3 regions of the Shewanella sp. W3-18-1 genome follow, and region 2 is predicted to be linked to each of the others. Evidence: predicted binding sites of a transcription regulator. Region 2 holds the regulator's gene; each other region holds the start of a gene.

Region 1 (6,906 bases), 2.3 Mb from region 2:
TGATTGTCGCCACTTGGCGCGCATCCATCCATTTGAGGGAGTCTAAGCCTTTAGCACCACTGCCCATGATGATTTGTTCAATTAAATTACCCGCTTTGTCTGCACCTAATGCTGCCGTCAGCGCCTTACGAACGAATTCTTCACTGTTAAAACCGATAGAGGAATATTTTTGAATATCATCAAGAAAAAGCTTATGCACACCAACCACTTTCTCTTGGCCAAAATCCTCCATTGCGGCCATGGCCATCCCCACCTTTTGCACTTGTTTGGGCTCTAAGTGCTTGAGGATAGAGGCGGCGTCGGCTTCGCTTAAACTTAAGAGTAAAATTGCCGTCTTCTCGATACCGCTCATGTCCTTCACATTAAAGCTTGAGACTTCAGCGGCTTCTTTTGTTTTATTCTCAGCCATTGTCTTGTAACCAGTTTTTCACGACTTGAGTGGAAAGCTCGGGCTCATTTGCCACAAGCGCACGGATAGCTTTAATCATATCATCATCTTTATGAAGATTAGGGATAAGAATTGAGCCATCATCGGCATAACTGTATTCTGCTTCTTTGGTATTAAGCATACCTAAGGTGTCGGCAGCGTACTGATCTTCAATTTCCGCCAGTTCATTACCCAGTCTTGAATCATCTGGCATATTGACGCTATCTGGGTAAATAAGGCGTTTTAGCATTGGACGAACCACGGCCAATATCAATACTAGGATCACTAAGGCGCCAACACCCAATTTTACCGCACGCCAGAACCACGGCTGTTCCCATAATTCAGGAGATGGTATGTCTTCCATCAGTTGATCCATAAAAGGAACGGTAACCACTTCCAACACATCACCACGTTGTGTGCTGAATCCTACCGCACCTTCTAGTAAACGACGAATGTTGGTTAACTCTTGCTCAGTACGGGCAACGCGTGCCACTTGCCCATTTTCATCTGCAGCACCGGGTTTAAAATCCACAGCAACTGAAACACTAATTCGTCTGACTACCCCAATTTGCTGACGGGTATGGCTAATGGTGGTATCGAGCTCAAAATTTCGTGTTGCTTCACGGTGAGAGTTACCCGCAACCACTTTTTCAGATGCATTGGTTGCATCTTCAGGAATATCTGACTCCATTGGCGGTTGATTTGACAGAGCGCCAGGGATCCCCCCCGTAGTGCCACCGGTAGAGTTATTCTCAACCGTCATTTCACTGCGTAATGCTGGTAAATCAGGATTAAAGCGCTTGGCTGTTTGTTCGACTGCGGTAAAGTCCATACTAACATCGACTTGGGAAGTAAAATTATCAGGCCCTAAAATGGGAACTAAAATTGATTCAATTTTTGTGCGATATTCAGCTTCTTTTTGTTGTACTAATTCGAGTTCTCTACGCGCCCTAGCGGAAACGCCATCTTGGCTCCCAGAGTTAAGCAAACGACCATTTGAATCAGTGACGGTAACACGCGATGGTTCCAACCCTTGCACGGCTGAGGCAACAATATCAACAATGGCATCCACCTCTCCTTGGCCTAAACCGCCACGACGGGTATTGATAACCACGGTTGCACTAGGTTGGGAAGTATTACGGGCAAAGACGTTTTCTTTGGGAAGTGCGAGAATCACTTTTGCGCGACTGACACTTTGTAGCTGCTCAATAGCGCGGGCAAGGTTTTCTTCTTGGCTGTGTTTAAGACGCGCTTGTTCCATCCTTTGGCTGACACCAAAACCACTGTCTTGGGTTAAAAAATCTTTACTTGTAGTGCCACCGTCAATCCCTGCTCGGCTTAACATCAGTTTGACTTCTTGATATTTATCCTCAGGTACTTTAATAACATCAACCTCGATCTGATACTTGATCTTATTCTTATCCAAGACATCGAGTACTTGTACCATTTCCTGAGTTTCCATTTTTCCTAATGGACGATACTCAGGTTCCTGAGCCCATAACATCACAAAAACGGCTAGGGCTAAGCAGATTGCCAACGCAAGGATCATGGTAATTTGGCGCATCATATCGACACCGCCAAGGCTTCCCATCACACCTGACTTATGTTCTTCTTGGACACCTTGGTCTGCTAAATCGGAATTAGACCCGACAATCATTTCTGTGCTCACGATTCGTACCTGCTGATTGGGTTATTCTCGGGCCTAAACAGGCATACTCATTATTTCTTTATAAGCTTCGACAAGTTTATTACGCACTTGTACCGTCGCTTCAAATGCCACACTTGCTTTCTCTCTGGCAATCACAGTATCCGACAAGCTCACTGTCGTGTCACCCATCTCTAATCGCGTTGCCAAGTTTGATGACGTTGATTGTAAGCCGCTGACATTGCCAACAGCCTGCGAGAGTAGCTGACCGAAATCGGCACCACTGGTGTTATTTACCTGCTGCATAATATTCGGTGAGATACCGAAAGACGGTGTTATTTCACCTTTGAGTGACTGCATTTCTTGCAGAAATGTATTTGCGCCTATTTGCATGCTGAGCTCCCAGTCGTCGAATTCTTGACGATCAAAATATCGATAATGAGGAATATGCAAAATAATGGCCAAGTTTAAAACTAGCCATTTAAAATAGACAAATAAGGGATGCTAAAAAGCATTGGAAGATTAACTCACTAGGTAAATCAGCAAGATACAAATGCACCTTAATCCTAAAAGGCATTAAAGTGCATTTGCTAACATGCATGCTTTTACTGAAGTTAACTGGGTAATTGAATCCCCATATCCCGCATACGAGCCATTTTATATCGTAAAGTTCGAGCACTGATCCCCAGTTTTTCAGCCACAAGTTTTCGGCTACCCTGACACTGGGCTAAGGTTTCTAAAATAATCACATGTTCCTGTGCTTTAAGTTCTTCACCTAACCCTTCTGGCTCAGACGCTGACACTTCAAATTCATCACTTATCAACGCACCCTGCACATCAATAATAATATCATTGGCGGTAATCACTGGACCTGTCCGTAAGATCAAGGCTCTTTGGACAATATTATCTAGCTCTCGAACGTTTCCTGGCCAGCGATGGCTAAGTAAACGCCGGCATGCTTGTTCATCTAATTCAGGTATAGCACCGATATTGAGAGCTTTTGCATGCTTAGCCAATAAATGGCGAGCAAGCGGTAAGATATCCGCAGGCCTTTGATTGAGCGCCGGCCATGTTAATGGAAATACATTGATACGGTAATAAAGATCTTCCCTAAATCCACCTGCGGCTACTACCGCTTTTAAATCACGATTTGAGGTCGCCAATACACGAACATCGAGCTTAATCGTCTTACGACCACCTAATCGTTCAACTTCACGCTCTTGTAACACCCGTAATAATTTTGCCTGTAAACCTAAATCCATTTCTGATATTTCATCGAGCAGCAAAGTCCCACCTTGCGCTTGTTCAAACTTACCAGGGCATGCTTGGTAAGCACCAGTAAATGCGCCCTTTTCATATCCGAAGAGAGTTGCTTCAAGCATATTTTCAGGAATAGCGGCACAGTTGATGGCAACAAAGGCTTGTTCGGCACGGCTGCTATGCTGATGAATATAACGAGCGAGTACTTCTTTACCCGAACCACTGGGTCCCATGATCATCACAGAAGCATCGGATGCTGCAACGCGTTGTGCTAGTGATAACAATGCAAGACTCTTCTCATCAGCAACAATGGGCTTATCAACGTTGGTTTTTAAAGGTAAATAGCGAGAAACTTGATTTAACAATACTTCTGGCGCAAAGGGTTTGGCTAAATAGTCAACTGCACCTAGTTTAATCGCGCTAACGGCACTGCCAATCGTGGCATAGGCCGTCATCAGCAATACGGGCAATTTAGGATGATGTTGCTGCAGGTAATTTAGCAAACCTAAACCGCCAATACCCTCCATCTGCACATCACTTATCACGAGATCAAATTGATGCTGTTTTAATGCAAGAATGGCATCTTCACCACAAGCCACATCAATACATTCATACTGTGCAAGTAATAAAGTATCGAGTAAGGCTTCCCTTAATGAGGCGTCGTCTTCAACTAAGAGTAACTTGGCTTCAGACATGGGTTTTCTCCAAAGGCAATACAACCGCCGATTTTGCACGAGGGAAAACTAACGAAACAGTACAGCCCTTATTCGGTAGGCAGCGAAGTTGTATTTCTCCGCCATGATTACGCACAACCGATTGCACAACGGCTAATCCAAGTCCTGTCCCTTGAGCTTTGGTGGTGAAAAAAGGTTCCATCACTTTTTGCTGCATCTTCGCATCTAACCCTTTGCCATTATCAATAACCTCTAGCATTAATTGATCCTTTGACTCTGTGGCAAGGATACGGATCTGACTCGCTCCAGCTTCGAGGCTGTTGATGACAAGGTTATTAATTGCAGAACTTAGCGCGCTTGAATTTGCCAGCAATAATCCACTTGATGTATCAGTAAAGGAAAGTTTGCAACCTTGCTGCTCTGCAATTGGATCACAGTTTCCAATCACACTGACCATCACATCATTCAGAGAAACTAACTCGCCAAGCTCATCTTGACGGCCTTTTGCCATCAACAGCATATCGTTAACTTGTCTTTCCAATTCATTAAGTCTATCAACCAATTTCTGTTGAAACTTAATCTTGGCAGAGTCTGATAATTTAGGGCTTGCTAAGTTAGAGGCATATAACAAGGCCGCAGAGAGTGGCGTACGGACTTGATGGGCCAATGTCGCCACCATCTTACCGAGTGCAGATAACCGCTGCAGATGTGAAATATTTTTTTGTAAAAGACGAGTTTCAGTCAGATCCGTTAATACGATTAACTGACCCGGCTCTGGCGTTAAAGGAGTAATGGCTAATTTGACTCGACGACCATTACGTAAAGACACTTCATGGCCATCATCTTCTTGAGGTGCAAAAGCACTATGAATCACATCAATCCAACGAGCACCACATAGAGAGTGCTCTAGCAATTCCACCGCGACGGGATTCGCGTCAGTGACAATACCATCACCATTTAAAATCACCACGCCAGAGGGCATCGCTTGTAAAATATGTTCCATTCGATTGGACATATTTGCGGCCTCACGCAGTTGGTTCCATTGTTTGCTAGTGTGCTTGAATGTCTCGATTTGCGCTAGTGGGTGGGCTGACATAGTCACTCCGTCAAAAAATTGCTTATGACGCAGTGACTGCAGGTTCTATGCCAAATTAAAAGACATTTTTAGGGATTAAAATCAATAAAATAACACTAAACACAAAATACTAATCTTTTGTCATTCCGTATTTGCGCATTTTCTCAACTAGAGTTGTACGGCGAATACCTAACATTTCAGCAGCTCGAGCAACAACATTATCCTGTAGCTCAAGCGCTTGACGTATCATGTCAATTTCAAGCTCTGCCAACAAATCTTTAAGATTGACACCTTCAGGTGGTAACTCATTTGGAAAACGAGTTTCAGGAATTTCAACCGGCTCTTCACTCGTGAAGATAGAGGCTAGCGCATCACGCTCCTGTTGCTCTTCACTCATTTCAACACAGTATTCTGGCACATCAATGTGGCGATATTTAACAGGCAGATCGTTAACATCAACCAAACCACCTGGATATAAAATGGTGAGTCGCTCAACTAAGTTAGATAACTCTCGAACGTTGCCAGACCATGCATGTTCCTTTAACGATTCTATTGCGCGTTGGGTAAAGCGCACTTTACCACGTCCCTCATTATATACACGGCTCACCAGCTCCTGTAGCAACAAAGGTACATCGTCTTTACGCTCGCTTAAGGCGGGCATTTCGATAGGGAAAACATTAAGGCGATAGTAAAGGTCCTCACGGAACTCATTACCGCTGATCATGCTCTCTAGATCCCTATGGGTAGCCGCGACGACTCGAACATCGACGTTAATCGTCTTAGTGCCACCCACTCGTTCAAAAACTCGCTCTTGCAACACACGTAGCAATTTAACTTGCATCTGTAAGGGCATATCACCGATTTCATCAAGAAACAGTGTGCCACCTTCGGCTAATTCAAAACGTCCTTTACGGGAACAAATAGCCCCTGTAAATGAACCTTTTTCATGACCAAAAAGTTCACTTTCAAGTAATTCAGGAGGAATAGCGCCACAGTTAACGGGAATAAAAGGACCATCACGACGTTCAGAAAGATAATGAATATTACGAGCAACGACCTCTTTACCCGTACCAGACTGGCCTAACACCAACACTGTTGCATCAGAGGTTGCGACCTGATTGATCAAGTGTCTTACATGAGCAATACCATCACTACGTCCAACTAAACTTCTAAAAAGCTTAGTTTGATTAGCACTTGTAGGTACTTGAGGACGTTTAACTTGGCCGTAAACTTGGCAAAAGTGCAGCAGTTCCGTTAATTGGGGATAGCTTAAGGGTTCTTCAATTTGTCCAAGCACATTGGATACTTGAAAATCACCTATCTCGCCAAACAATAATATCGGTTGCCACGCGAACTGGGTCGCAAGCAATTTTATTGCATCACTTGGCATGGTATCAGTAAAGAGAACCAAAGCACGATAACGAGTATCTTGGAGATAAGAATTTAATTTTTCGGGAGCAATAACATCTATTTGCTCACCCAAAAATTCAAATATGCAACACAGGCGACTTAAGCGCTCTGATGGGGTTCCGACAAGTAAAATTCGTTGATCTGTTTGCATCATTCAGTAGGCCGTAAAGCTCTAATATGTATTAATTTGCATTAATTATTTTATGATTAGTTGCTGTAAAAGCTTAACAAATTCAATGTAACAATCTGTGCCACCATCACTACTGTGATGAATATTGTATTATCAGCAGTCGAGAAGCAAGCTTCAGATGCGCTTTATGCCAATCTGAATTGATTTTAGTTCATTTATGCCATGATTCTAGTTACGAATGTCAATAAATTGACATTCGCCATAAAAAAAGCGCACAAAGTGCGC
Region 2 (6,906 bases):
CTGGTGCAAAGGTATCTTCATCATCGTCCATGCCTGCCATTCCCATCATAGAATGTTCGGCATCTTCACGGATAACATCGACGACATCATCAATAGTGATCCGGCCGAGTAGTTTGTTATCGCTGTCCACAACGGGCGCGGATACCCAATCGTGACGCTCGAATAATTGGGCGACTTCACTGTCTGACATACCCACTGGAATGCTCTCAATGTCAGGATCCATAATATTACGGATAGGCGTGTTGGGATCGCAGGTGAGCAGATCGGCAAGTCTGACACCGCCGAGCACTTTATCCTGTTTATCGACCACATATAGGGTGTCAGTGGTATCGGGGAGGTTACCCCTTTGCCGCAGATAACGCAGTACAACATCGATATTAACGTCTGGCCTTAGGGTGACGGTATCTGTATTCATCAAGCTGCCAGCCGTCTCATCAGGATAGGACAGCGCTTGCTCCACTCGTTGACGATTTTGTAGGCTCATCGACTGTAATACTTGTTTATAAACCGTATCTGGTAGACTTCGCAGAATATAGGCGAGATCGTCCGTATCCATACTCGCAGTCGCCTTTGCAACTCGTTCTGGACTCATGGTGCTGATCAGCGGATCTTTCAACTCTTCACTCAGTTCGTCAAGAATCGCCCCTAATTGCTCCTGATCAATTAATTGCCATAGGACTTGCCTTGCCTTTGGTGGTGAAGATTCGAGGATTAAAGCGATATCCGATGCTGCCATATTCTGTAGCATTTGCCGCACATGGACAAACATACCGCTGCTAAGGGCTTTGCTGAGCTGGTCGAGGCGATGTCCGACTTGATGACTGTCTGAAGCTTCTACGGGCATTTGTCCTCCATAATATGGTGAGGGAAACGGATAATTAGCGACTATTTTCACTGAGTGTGAATATAGCCTAGTCAAGGTAATGGGTTTGATCAGCGGACGCAGGGGACATATTGTAATTGAGCGTCACAGGGAACGTCGAGTCACAAATGAGTGCCGATTGAGTATCAGTGAGCAGTACAACGGGAATAGGTTAAGTATAACTTTGCTTAAGATCAGCAGGCTTCGTCAAATTTAGCATCGATTAATGCGCAAATAGCATCAAGCGCGGGTTCTGCATCAGGGCCCTCTGCAATTAGCTTGATGGTTTTTCCCATACCTGTTTCAAGCATCAAAAGACCAAGCACACTTGCCGCTGAGGCTTGTTTATCGCCTTGTATTAACGTTATTGTTGCATCAAACTCAGAGGCCAGTACCACCAATTTTGTGGCGGCGCGTGCGTGTAAACCGAGCTTATTACAGATGGTAATCTGACGTTCAAGCTTTGGCATGATCTAGCTCTCGATGGCGTACATTGACCTTATGTTTACCATTACTAAATCGCTTCGCTAATTGTTCTGCCACATAAACCGATCTGTGCTGTCCACCTGTGCAACCAATCGCAATGGTTAAATAACTGCGATTATTACGCTCAAGGTGTGGTAACCAGGTTTCTAGTAAGTTTTCTATCTGCCAAATGAACTTGTTTACCAGGGGCTGGCGATTCAAAAACTCAGCTACAGGTTCGTCTAGGCCTGTTAATGGACGCAATGCTAACTCCCAATGGGGGTTAGGTAAAAAGCGCACATCGAACATAAAGTCGGCTTCTGTAGGCATGCCATTTTTAAAGCCAAAGGACTCAAAGTAGATGACTAATTCTTTATCAACGCTACCAAGAAGAATTTGTCTGACTTGATCGCTTAAATCATAGATATTTAAATTTGAAGTATCTATGTAGTGATCTACCAGTTTGGACATAGGTTCGAGCAGTTTTCCTTCAAGTTTAATGGCTTCTTGTAGGGATACTCGACTTTTAGATAACGGGTGCAGGCGGCGTGTTTCACTGTAGCGTTTAAGTAACACTTTATCGCTTGAATTGAGGAAGAAGCTGGTAATCTCCGTCCCTGCTGGCAGGTTAGAAAGTTGCTGAACCAGCACTTTATCTTGCTCTGGCATATTACGAACATCGACACTAATGGCGACAAGATCGTTACTGCCTTTGAGTTGCTCAAGCAAACTGCCTATTAGTGGCAAGGGAAGATTATCGACACAATAATAGCCGAGATCTTCAAGTACCCTAAGTGCGACAGATTTGCCTGAGCCAGAGCGGCCTGACACTATGACCAGTTTCATCCAGTGATTACCTGATAGAGTTCCGTTTCATCATGCGTCTTACGCAGTTGTTTTAATATTTGTTTATCACTTAGCTTTTCTGCCATGCACGACAGCGTGCTTAGGTGCTGTTGGCATTGATCCGCCGGCACAAGCAGTGCAAACAAAATATCAACAGGTTGCTTATCGATAGCGTCGAAAGCTATCGGTTCCTCACATTTTACGAGTATTGCAATGGGTTGTGTAATATCGGTTAATCGACCATGTGGAATGGCGATACCGTTACCTATACCTGTGCTCCCCATCTTTTCGCGCGCCACAAGGCTTTCGAAGATCTCTTGAGATGAGAGGGTGGGGTACTGGGCAGCGGCTAAGTCACTGATGAGTTCCAGTACCTTTTTTTTACTGCCCGGAGTGGCGCAGGTAGTGCACTCCGGCCTCAGTATGGTACAAAGTTCCATTATTAGTGTTTTGTTAACTTCTCTTTGTGTTTAATAACCTGACGATCAAGTTTATCGATCAGGACGTCTATGGCAGCATACATGTCAGTATGCTCTGAAGTTGCAAAAACTTCACCACCGGTGAGGTTGATTCGCGCTTCGGCAATCTGTTGCATTTTCTCAACATTGAGCACAACGTGCACATTATGGATCTGTTCGAAATGGCGTTCAAGTTTTGAAAATTTTTCCTCTACATATGCCCGTAACGATTCAGTAATCTCGATATGGTGTCCAATGAGCTTTATTTGCATAGAAACGTCCTCCGATATCCATAGTAGGCTATAAACTTTTACGCTGATTGGAAGGGGGAATAAGCATTGCTTCTCGATACTTCGCAATGGTTCTGCGCGCAACATTTATTCCCTGTTCTGCCAGAAGTTGTGCCATCTTGCTGTCGCTTAATGGTTTTTTCTGGTTTTCCGCGGCAACCAGTTTTTTAATAAAGGCTCTGATTGCTGTGGATGAGCACTCACCGCCATCGTCAGTCCCGACATGGCTTGAGAAGAAGTATTTTAGTTCAAAAAGTCCCTTAGGGGTATGCATGTATTTTTGAGTTGTGACCCGTGAGATGGTCGACTCATGCATTTCAACCGCTTCGGCTATATCGTTAAGTACCATAGGTTTCATGGCTTCTTCACCGTACTCAAAGAAGCCTTGTTGGTATTGAACGATACAATTGGCCACTTTGAGTAAGGTGTCGTTACGACTTTCTAAGCTCTTGATAAACCATTTGGCTTCCTGCAGATGGCCACGAATAAATTGGCTATCTGCTTGGCTTTTTGTGCTGCGAGCCATGGCGGCATATTGCTGGTTTACATTGATTTTGGGCATGCAATCTGGGTTGAGTTCTACCACCCAACGGCCATTTTTCTTCGATACCGACACATCTGGGATCACATATTCTTCATCTATCGGTGTGATCAACAAACCTGGGCGAGGGTTCAGCGTTTGTATCAGTGCGATACCATCCCGAAGTTCATCTTCCTTCAGTTTGGTTTTACGCATTAACAGCCTAAAATCGCGAGCAGCGATCAGATCTAAATGATCTTTGATCAACATGCGGGCATTTTCGAGATGTGGTGTGTCCGGCGAAAAATGGGATAGCTGGATCAGTAAACATTCGCTGAGATCTCTTGCTGCAACACCAACAGGATCAAAGTGTTGGATACGCTTAAGTACAGCTTCGACTTCGTCCAACTCAATCTCAGGGTTTCCCATCGCTTCGAGAATATCTTCAGTGCTTTGGGTGAGATAGCCCTGATCATCAATAGCATCAATAATGGCCGTGGCAATGGCAAGATCGGTTTCAGAGAAGGGGGTGAGGTTTTTTTGCCATTCTAAATGTTCATGTAGGCCCTCGCTGGTTTCCCCCTGAAAGGGCATGTCATCTTCTCTACTGCCACCCGAACCTGAGTTGGGTGAGGCGGTAAACACTTCATCCCAAGTGGTATCCATGGGAAGTTCATCTGGCATCGATTCTTTGGTCAAGGATTCTGCGGTATCAACAGTGGAGCTATCTTGTTCGGGTGGCAGTGGGCTTGATTCGCTGAAATCTGTGTCTGATAAATTCTGGTTGCGTTCTGTAGGTGCGTCAAATTGCTCATCTTCCAGCTCAAGAAGAGGATTAGAGTCTAAGGCTTGCTGGATCTCTTGTTGTAATTCCAATGACGAGAGCTGCAACAGACGAATCGCCTGTTGTAATTGTGGCGTCATGGTTAACTGTTGGCCCAGTTTGAGCTGGAGTGACGCTTTCATGTTACCGCTGATCCCTACGTTATTATTTTTGAATGAGGCCGTTTGTTATCAGTGAGTGGAGTCTAGTCGCAATAATTTTATGCTATGGACTCCGCTGGAGTAACTATAGCCTGAATTGTTCACCTAAGTACACAGCCCTAACTTGCTGATTGTCTAAGATCTCTGCAGGAGTTCCCTCGGCAATCAGGTTTCCGTGACTCACAATATAGGCATGTTCACATACGTCTAATGTTTCTCGGACATTGTGGTCTGTGATAAGTACGCCTAAGCCACGACTCTTAAGTTGTTCGATAATTTTTTTGATATCGATAACGGAAATCGGATCAACGCCCGCAAAAGGCTCATCGAGCAGAATAAACTTGGGATTGGCCGCGAGGGCGCGGGCAATTTCAACTCGGCGACGTTCACCGCCCGATAAGGACATCCCTTGGCTATCGCGAATATGGGTAATATGGAACTCTTCGAGTAGGTGCTCCAGTTCTTCTTCGCGTTCTTCGTCTTTTAGCTCTTTACGGGTTTGTAATACCGCCATGATATTGTCGTGAACGGTCAGCTTACGGAAGATACTGGCTTCTTGTGGTAAGTAACCAATTCCTTTGCGGGCGCGAAGATGCATAGGATCTGCTGTTAAATCATCATTGTCGATAAAAATATGGCCTTTATCGCTTTTTACTAACCCAACCACCATGTAAAAGGTCGTGGTTTTACCTGCACCATTTGGGCCTAGCAAACCAACAACTTGGCCAGTTTTGACTGTCAGACTGACGTCTTTAACCACTTGGCGGTTTTTGTAGCTCTTGGCGAGGTTTTGTGCTCTTAGGGTAATTTGGGTCATTGAGAGTCCTGCTCTTTCACAGGTTTATCTGCGGGTGTTTGGGGTTTGAGATCATCCTGATAGCTTTCGGGTTGAATAATGGTTATCACGCGGTCATCACCATTCCCTGTGCTTTCTGCGATCAGTTTTTGTTGAATGATGTTGTAACGAATGAGGTTACCTGTCACTTGACTACCCGCTTGATCGAGGGAGGCCGAACCTGTGAGTGTTAATGTTCTTGTTGCCATTTCATAGCGAATTTCTTTAGCACTAGCAGATGCAGGGCGACCGTCATCTAAGATTTGGGTGTAAGTCGCGGGGTTGCCTGTTGCCACTAAGATTTTACTGGTTTCACCATCGGCAGAAAATGCGCGCAGCTCTTGTGCATTGATTTTAATCGAACCTTGGGTGACTTCTACTGGGCCAAAGAAGATGATTTGGTTGTTTTTAATATCCGCCGTTTGGCTCACAGCCTTGATTTTCACTTCTTGCTGCAGATCTGCGACTTTTGCATAAGTGCTCATGCTCATTATCAGCATTAAGCTGGCAAGTAATATCTTATTTTGCTTCATAGGTTCCTACTACCTGACTGGTCAATTGGACTTCCTGCGCGTTCAGGTCCGCATAAAGGCCTTGCCCTTGGATATTAAAATCTTTCCCTGTGACGTAAATGATACGGTCAGAGGTCATTATCATAGTGTTTAGATCAAGTTCTAAAAAACTAGTCGATAAGGTTTGTATCGGCTCTTCTGGGCTGATGGCATCGATAATAACATTATTTTCTAATACAACCTTGCCTGTTTCTTTGTTGAGTTGTCCTTGATCCGCTCTGATCTGCCATTGTGCTTTACCTTGGTCAGGATAAACAAGGTATACAGGTTGAGTGAAATAGGTTTGGCTTTTTAGCTCATAGTGTTCCATGTGTTTGGCGGTGACACGGCTATTCACTTGACCTTGTTCATTGAATTCAATGCTACGCAGATCTTCAATAATGTAATCAGGACTATCTGGGTTATTCAAGCTGTTGTCTGTTTCGTTACCCCGCTTTTGTTGTACTTGCCAGTAGAGGATGAGGGCAGTACCAAAAAAGGCAATGATAGCGAGGGTCACACGACTCATATGCTCATCCCGTGGGCCGAAGTGAACTTATTTTGGCTTAACAGCAGTAAATCGGTTAATTCCCGTAGCGCGCCATGTCCACCGTTGAGGTTGGTGACAAAGTGTGCCTGTTGGCGGACATAGGGATGACCATCGGCGACACATACTGCTAAACCTACCGCGTTCATCACCGGAAGATCGACAATATCATCCCCGATGTAGGCCACTTCTTCTGGGATGACATTATAGTGTGATAGTAGGGCTTGATAAGGCTCGAATTTATTATCAACACCTTGATAAATATCTGTAATGCCTAGGGCAGTCATACGATTGGCAACAATCTTAGATTGGCGACCTGTAATAACTGCCATGTTAAAACCGCTGGTCAGTAGCGAGCGAACACCATAACCATCACGGGTATGAAATGCTTTAAGTTCTTCACCTGCATTACTTAAATAAATGCGCCCGTCAGAAAATACGCCATCAACATCACAGATAAGCAGTTTTATTTTTTGTGCTCTTTGCCAAACATCATCGCTGATAGGGCCGTAAAATCCTTGCTGTGGCATTAAATAACTCCTGCTTTA
Region 3 (6,906 bases), 1.3 Mb from region 2:
CATCAATCGCCATCATAGGGGGTTTCCCTTTGGAAAAGGTCACTAAAATAGCGGCAATGCAACGTAACTGTGCTGACTTGCGATCGACTAAATGCTCCAATGCTTTAGCCATAGGATCGAAAAAACAATAACAGGCAAAAATACCGATAAATGTTCCAACTAATGCAGCAGCAACTTTGACACCAATCATGGTAATTGGCCCGTCAATATTTGACATAGTGATAATAATACCGAGTACAGCGGCTAAAATACCAAAACCAGGCATGGCTTCACCCACTTTGCTAAATGCTTCCGATGGCCTTAGTCTGTCCTCTTCTATTCGATGGATCTCCTCTTCTAATATATGTTCTAAATCATGGGGAGATATTTTTCCGATAGATTGTACGCGTAAGTTATCGATTAAGAACTGAAGAACATTTGGGTGCTTTAGCACCGCTGGATACATTAAAAAAATTGAGCTCTGTTGTGGGTTTTCTAAATGTTCATCGAGCACTTTTAAACCCTGAGATTGGATCTGGGCCATTAAAGTGCCCATTAAAGGAAATAATTGAGGGTATAGCTCAGGATCTTCTTTTCCTTTATTAAATAGCTCTTTTAATTGCTCCAGCATTTCTTTTAGTACTGATTGTGGATTAGCAATAATAAGCGCCCCAACTCCAGCACCCATAATGATTAAAATTTCAGCAGGCTGCCATAATGCAGCCAACGCACCACCAGCCCAAGCATATCCACCAAATACTGAAGCTAAAATAATTAACAGCCCAACTAGTTTACTCATTACGATCTTCTCACTTCTAACTTTAGCGCTGCAATATTGTTTTTAACTGTGAAATTGCTGATTTATGTAACTGACAAATACGTGTTTCTGTTAACCCTAATGCCATGGCAATTTCTTTTAAATTCAGCTCATGATGATAGTAAAGCGACAGGATTAACTGTTCTCTTTCATTTAATTTTGAAATAACTTTGATCAAGGTCTGCTTTAGCATCAATTGTTCAACATCATTGCCTCTATCGACCGGATGTTCGCCCACCAACAACAATTCATCTAAGCTTTTCATCGACTCCGCTTGTGTGGAATATAAGCGTTCTCGGTAATCTTCAGCACTAAGACCTAATGCACTGGCAACCTCGAGATCGCTAGGTTCCCGTCCCATTTCACGGCTCAAGCGTCTAACAACATCATTCAGTTCATGGGCTTGTTGCCTAACAGGGCGAGGACGCCAATCTTGCCTTCTTAACTCATCCAATATTGCGCCGCGGATACGTTGTCCCGCGAAAGAAATAAATCCGTTATCGAGCTCTCCAGGATAGCGACGCGATGACTCAAGCAAGGCCATCATCCCTATTTGTTCCATATCCTCAAGCGATAACATGACGCCACAGTGGCTACGCATCTGCGACACGATACGTTTAATCAGTGGTAAATATTGCCGAATAACCTGTTGTTCAGATTGCCGTTCTTCGATTGGATAATCACAGGTTTGTTGATATGCAAGTTGGCCATCTGTCGTCATATCGGCCCCTTACTGGATCACCATACGGGTAAAAAGTACTTCATCAATATCTGATGGCAATTTGTTATCAGATAGCACTTTCACCATCAAAATAAGGGCTTCAGCCTGCAAACCATCGAGCTGATCCAAATGATTTAACTGTTCAAATGTTTTACGTGAAAACATTTTCATCATGGCGTTACGAATGAGGGGATCGGCCTCAACTAACACTGTTTTCATATCGGGATTGTAACTTTTCAATGACATTTCAAGCAGCATGTAATGGGGATATTTATCCCCTGGTATCGATATCACAAACTTTTCTAATGGGTAAAACTTTGCCACAGGCACAGGTTCGACTTCAGGTTCAGAGGCAAAAAGCTCTGTTAACTTCCAATCGGCACCATTTATCCCAATCCATAACGCCCCAGCAGTCCAGCTAATGAGTACAAAAAATGCTAGGGTAATTTTTATTACACGCGATTTTACAATTGCCATTAAACAACTCCGGCATTAAGCCAATAAATCTAATTGAGATTTCTCTCTGGTCATCACATCGGCGCCATTTTCCATTGCGGTTTCAGGTGCTATCGATGAAGCAAATAATGCTGTTTCCTGCTGCTGTTGTTGAGATCCGCCTTGGCCAACATCCACATCAATTTGACCACCATGATCCATGGCTAAATCCATTCTTAGGCGCTCTAATCCATTGAGTAAGGCATCACGAATGGCGGGATTGACCGCATGCATATGCACCTGTAAACGATCGCCTTCTAAGCGAATATTAAGGTCAATCTTTCCAAGCTCTGGCGGATCTAACCTTAACTCCGCTTTTTTAATGTGTTGGTCAACTTGGAACCGAAGATGTTCTCTTAGGGGAGTCAGGATCTCCTGTGCTTGCTGCGCCAATGAAGCTGTCGGTGTTAACGATACTGGCCCCCATTGTGTTGCACTTGCAGCCTGTGTACTCACAATCGGCTGAGTACCAATGGCATTAATATCTTTCGCTTCATGGCCCCTGAGTTCTGCCAACACACGTTGGAACACAGAGGTATCGGCCTTCAAATGGTCAAAACGACTAGAGTCTGAGAAAGGAGTCGTCATTGCATCCTTTGCCAATGCACTACTTATTGGGGAAATCTCGGTACTCATACTGGCAGGTTGAGAAGCGCTTCCGACAAGCGCCATAGATGACGCCATACCACTGCTAAATAGCGCGCCTCTTTGTGAGGCAACTGATAGCCCAACTAAAGATGCGGAGGTTTGACCTACAGATTCCGTTTTAGATGCTTCAATCGGCAAAGTTACAGGAACAAGCGGAGCAACAACCGTTGGAGTGGTAAGACTGTTCAGAGACGCGAATGCAACATCATCGAGGCGAATAGACGTTGAGTTAATCTCAGCCTCGCTATTGAACATTGCCCCCTGAGTAACAGCATCCACACCAGTAAAAGGTGCTGATTCAACTAAATTATTAATATGTTGATTCAAAAAGGGGTTATAACCACTTTCTTGCGATTGTTCAGTGGTGATATCCAACGAACGCTCCTGTGGCATAGATTCAGCAGAGGGTTCTACTGGTAATGCCAACAACGTAAAGGATTCCGCTTTATCTTGATCCACTGCACTTGTCACTTTAGTCGTCACATTAGGATTTGTTCCCATATGACGAGTTGAAAGAAGATCAGAGATCATCTAAAGCTCCACTCACTTGCGTTAATTGATAGGCGGCTAAGCCCGATTGTTGTTCCCTAAAACGGCTCATCTCAACGGCTAATTCATCACGCGCCAAAATCAGCTCCTGTAGTACTTGGGCATGTACACGTTTTAGCGCCTCACGGGCTAACTTCTGCTCGGTATCACGGGCCTCACCCGCTTGTTGCAGTGCTTTAATCAAAGCGATATTCACTTTTTGGACGTTAGTCCAATCCTGAGCATCGGCATATTGACGTAAAGCATGCCCAAAACGCGCCCACTGCTTAATTGAGATTTGTCCACCCTTCTCTGACATTCGTAATCACCTGAGTAATAGGAACCAAGGCTTCAGCACTGTTTTCAACACTGGCACTGACAAGCTGACGGCTACAAAAGTCATAGAGGCGGTGTAGGCTGATAGCAACCTCACCACCGTTCTCAAGATCGAGCATTGAGTCCAATCCATGAACGATATTGAGGCATTTATGAATACTCATGCCTTTAGCTTCAAACCGTTGATATTCCATATGGCCTGCAGCACGCTCTAGCTCTTCCAATAACCCATCAAGCAACATACGCACCATATCATGGGGCGTTGCAGCAGCAACTTGTGCATCTAAAGCGGTTTGCTTGTAGGCATTAAATGGATCGTACTCATTTAACATTTATAACAACTTCCTATGAAAACAACTGACTAGCAGAATTAAATTGGTTAATGGTAGATTCCATCGCCGTAAACTGAGCCAAATAAATTTGGTATTTTTGATTCATTTGATAATCATGGCGCGCCATGCTGTCATTCACGCTTTTGATCTGTTTATTTAGTGCTTCCTGCTTTTGATCGATATAGCCATTAAACTGGGTAAAAGGTTTTAGGGTCTTTTCGATACTTTTGACATAGCTGTCTGGGCCCGTAAACATGGCTTGTACTTTTTCAGGATCACTTTTAAAACTATCGGTCAGCTTAGCATCGTCAATTTTCAGTTTTCCATCACGACCTATCTCGATCCCGATATCAGACAAACGCATCCCATTAGCAGCCGTTGCAAAAACCGAATCACGTAATCGAGACTGGAGTAAGCGGATAGAGGTATCCCCTTTCAACACACCAATTTGTGCTTCACTCACTGCGGTGGTTTTATCTTCCTTATCTTTATCGGAAGTACCTGAATCAGAAGTTTTAACGCCCATAGAACGGGTTAATTGATTAATTTGCGTCATTAAGGAATTAAATGAATCGACAAAATCCTTAACCGCTTTCTTATTCGCTTCAAAATCGTCTGTAACTTTAATCATGCTGCTTTCACCAGCCGCATGTACCTTAACTAATTCGAGGCTAACGCCATCAACCACATTTTCTAAGTAGTTACTGCTACTGGTAATATTGATACCATTTAATGTGAGTTCAGCATCTTGTGCCACGCGACGTTCTGTCATGCCCCAGTCGGCGCCATTAAACTCGACCTTCATTTGATTCGCGACGCCCGATTCCTTTGAAGACAGCATAAACTCGATTTGATTACCCGTGCGCACCAGTGACGCTTGCACACCAGGATTGCCCGCTTGTTTATTGATCAGATCCCGTAACTGAGACACAGAAATAGCCGCACCGCCATTAACCGTTGCTAAATCAATTTCCATACGCTTAGTCGGATCGCTACCGACTTGAATACTGATCACGCCCGATGTTGGTAACAACTCGTTTTCTGAGGAATAGGCTTTAGTCAACTGATGGGCTTGTGCAAGTTTATGTACACTCAGGTCATAGTTACCCTTTGGCGCATCGGATTTAACTGTTGCAGTCGCATTTTCGCCCGTCACAGTGGCAATTTTACTTTTCGCCGCATCGCCACCCAGTTCACTTAGCTTGGTGGCCATTTTCTTCATATTATTTTCGAGCAGCGTATAGGCATCTAACTGTGTTTTGCTTGCTGTTAGTTTGCCTTTGTAAAGCGTATCTTTACCGGCGCGATCTGCACCTATCAGTTGTTGAGCAAATTGTGCCGCATTCATACCTGAAATCATAACTACCTCCAACAAATTGAAAAGCAAAACACATGCCAAGGTAAACGCTTTGTTTTTTAAGCAGATTAAATAGATTTTATCGCTAAAAATAACAACTCACTTCCGTAGCTCAGTGTCAAACGGAAAGCCTACTTCCACTACTGAATCTGAAACAGCGATTGCGACACCATTGCATTGGCATATTTGGATGGCTTAAATAATAAAAATGCCAGTCAGCTTAGCTCACTGGCATTAACGCTAAATCTGCAACCTTAGGTTAAGCCAAGTAAAATAAGGCTAACGTAGATTGAGCTAGATTAACGCAGTAGACCCATCACTAAGCCAGTATTTTGGTTAGCAGAAGACAGTACTGTAGTACCTGCTTGAACCAGCAGTTGGTTACGCGTCATATTGGCAGATTCAACCGCAAAATCGGCATCCATAATACGGCCAGCAGCCGCTTTGGTGTTTTCAGTGACGCTGGCTAAGTTAGCCGCTGTATGGCCAAGACGGTTAATATTGGCACCTAAAGTTGAACGCTCAGTACCCACGGTTTCAAGAAAGGTATCAACAAGTGCAATAGCAGCATTAGCAGTACCGCCAGTTAAGGTACCTGCAACCGTTTTAGGAATGGCGCCTAACTTCACATCCAGTGTTTCTGCGGTTCCAGCTCCAATTTGGAACTTCACGCCAGTACCAGTAGTTAACACACCTGTATCAAATAATTTATTACCCGCATAGGTTGTATTTTCCACGATACGTGTAATTTCAGCGTTTAATTGAGTAAATTCATCATTTAGCGCTGTTAAATCGGCTGCTGAGTTCACACCGTTAGCCGCTTGAGTCGCCAATTCTTTTTGACGATTGGCAATGGTCGTTAACTCTTCTAACGCACCATCAGCAGTTTGCAGCATAGAGGTCGCATCTGAAATATTACGTGAGGCAGTTTCCATACCTTTCACGTTTGCATTCATACGGTTAGCAATTTGCAGACCTGCAGCATCATCTGATGCACTGTTGATACGTAAACCTGTTGATAAACGCTCCATCGCGTTAGTCAGTAAGTTATTGCTTTTGTTTACAGCGCCCTGTGCAACGATTGAAGCGTAATTAGTGTGAACACCTAACATATTAATTCTCCAGAAAATAACAGTTGTCTTGTTTAGACCTGAATTCAGGTATAACTCAGTAAGGCGACAGCGACTGCAGATAACTAAAACCAATATTCAAAAAATATCGTGTATAACAGTAAAAAGATCAGGGTGAGATACTATGTGCTCATCACGATAAAGATGTTAGGGCATAAAAAATGCCAGCAAGCTAAGCTCACTGGCACTCAAGACTAAAACGGCTTTAATTCAGCCTAATTAGCGCAGTAAGCCCATCACTAAACCCGTATTTTGGTTAGCAGAAGACAGTACTGTAGTACCTGCTTGAACCAGCAGTTGGTTACGCGTCATATTGGCTGATTCAACCGCAAAATCGGCATCCATAATACGGCCTGCTGCGGCTTTAGTGTTTTCAGTCACGCTGGCTAAGTTAGCCGCAGTATGGCCAAGACGGTTAATATTGGCGCCTAAAGTTGAACGCTCAGTACCAACAGCAGCAAGGAATGTATCCACGAGCGTAATCGCTGCGTTAGCACCTGTTGTTAGATCACCTGCTGCTAATGCAGCGTCATCGATAGCTGTTGTTGTAACGGCCAATGTTT

The links. Region 2 encodes sigma-54, which starts transcription at its own class of promoters, with help from an activator protein. Its sites were predicted from a motif close to GTTGGCACGNNNNTNGNNT; they were not measured.
Region 1: a site for sigma-54 is predicted at 2,520-2,538, ahead of fliE (flagellar hook-basal body complex protein FliE). Genes of this name have one in related genera too.
Region 3: a site for sigma-54 is predicted at 5,238-5,256, ahead of fliD (flagellar filament capping protein FliD). Genes of this name have one in related genera too.

What each region holds. Positions count from the first base shown of each region.
Region 1 is NC_008750.1:1,609,257-1,616,162, reverse strand. It holds gene fliG (flagellar motor switch protein FliG) at 1-409, opposite strand, end outside; gene fliF (flagellar basal-body MS-ring/collar protein FliF) at 402-2,084, opposite strand; gene fliE (flagellar hook-basal body complex protein FliE) at 2,130-2,465, opposite strand; gene SPUTW3181_RS07390 (sigma-54-dependent transcriptional regulator) at 2,687-4,027, opposite strand; gene SPUTW3181_RS07385 (sensor histidine kinase) at 4,020-5,102, opposite strand; gene SPUTW3181_RS07380 (sigma-54 dependent transcriptional regulator) at 5,212-6,645, opposite strand.
Region 2 is NC_008750.1:3,933,759-3,940,664, reverse strand. It holds gene mgtE (magnesium transporter) at 1-844, opposite strand, end outside; gene SPUTW3181_RS17970 (HPr family phosphocarrier protein) at 1,057-1,332, opposite strand; gene rapZ (RNase adapter RapZ) at 1,319-2,173, opposite strand; gene ptsN (PTS IIA-like nitrogen regulatory protein PtsN) at 2,170-2,613, opposite strand; gene hpf (ribosome hibernation promoting factor) at 2,616-2,903, opposite strand; gene SPUTW3181_RS17950 (RNA polymerase factor sigma-54) at 2,932-4,407, opposite strand; gene lptB (LPS export ABC transporter ATP-binding protein) at 4,511-5,242, opposite strand; gene lptA (lipopolysaccharide transport periplasmic protein LptA) at 5,239-5,793, opposite strand; gene lptC (LPS export ABC transporter periplasmic protein LptC) at 5,780-6,340, opposite strand; gene kdsC (3-deoxy-manno-octulosonate-8-phosphatase KdsC) at 6,337-6,888, opposite strand; gene SPUTW3181_RS17925 (KpsF/GutQ family sugar-phosphate isomerase) at 6,888-6,906, opposite strand, start outside.
Region 3 is NC_008750.1:524,740-531,645, reverse strand. It holds gene motA (flagellar motor stator protein MotA) at 1-778, opposite strand, end outside; gene SPUTW3181_RS02555 (RNA polymerase sigma factor FliA) at 801-1,517, opposite strand; gene fliL (flagellar basal body-associated protein FliL) at 1,527-1,994, opposite strand; gene SPUTW3181_RS02545 (flagellar hook-length control protein FliK) at 2,010-3,191, opposite strand; gene SPUTW3181_RS02540 (hypothetical protein) at 3,181-3,507, opposite strand; gene fliS (flagellar export chaperone FliS) at 3,476-3,856, opposite strand; gene fliD (flagellar filament capping protein FliD) at 3,870-5,216, opposite strand; gene SPUTW3181_RS02525 (flagellin) at 5,513-6,325, opposite strand; gene SPUTW3181_RS02520 (flagellin) at 6,563-6,906, opposite strand, start outside.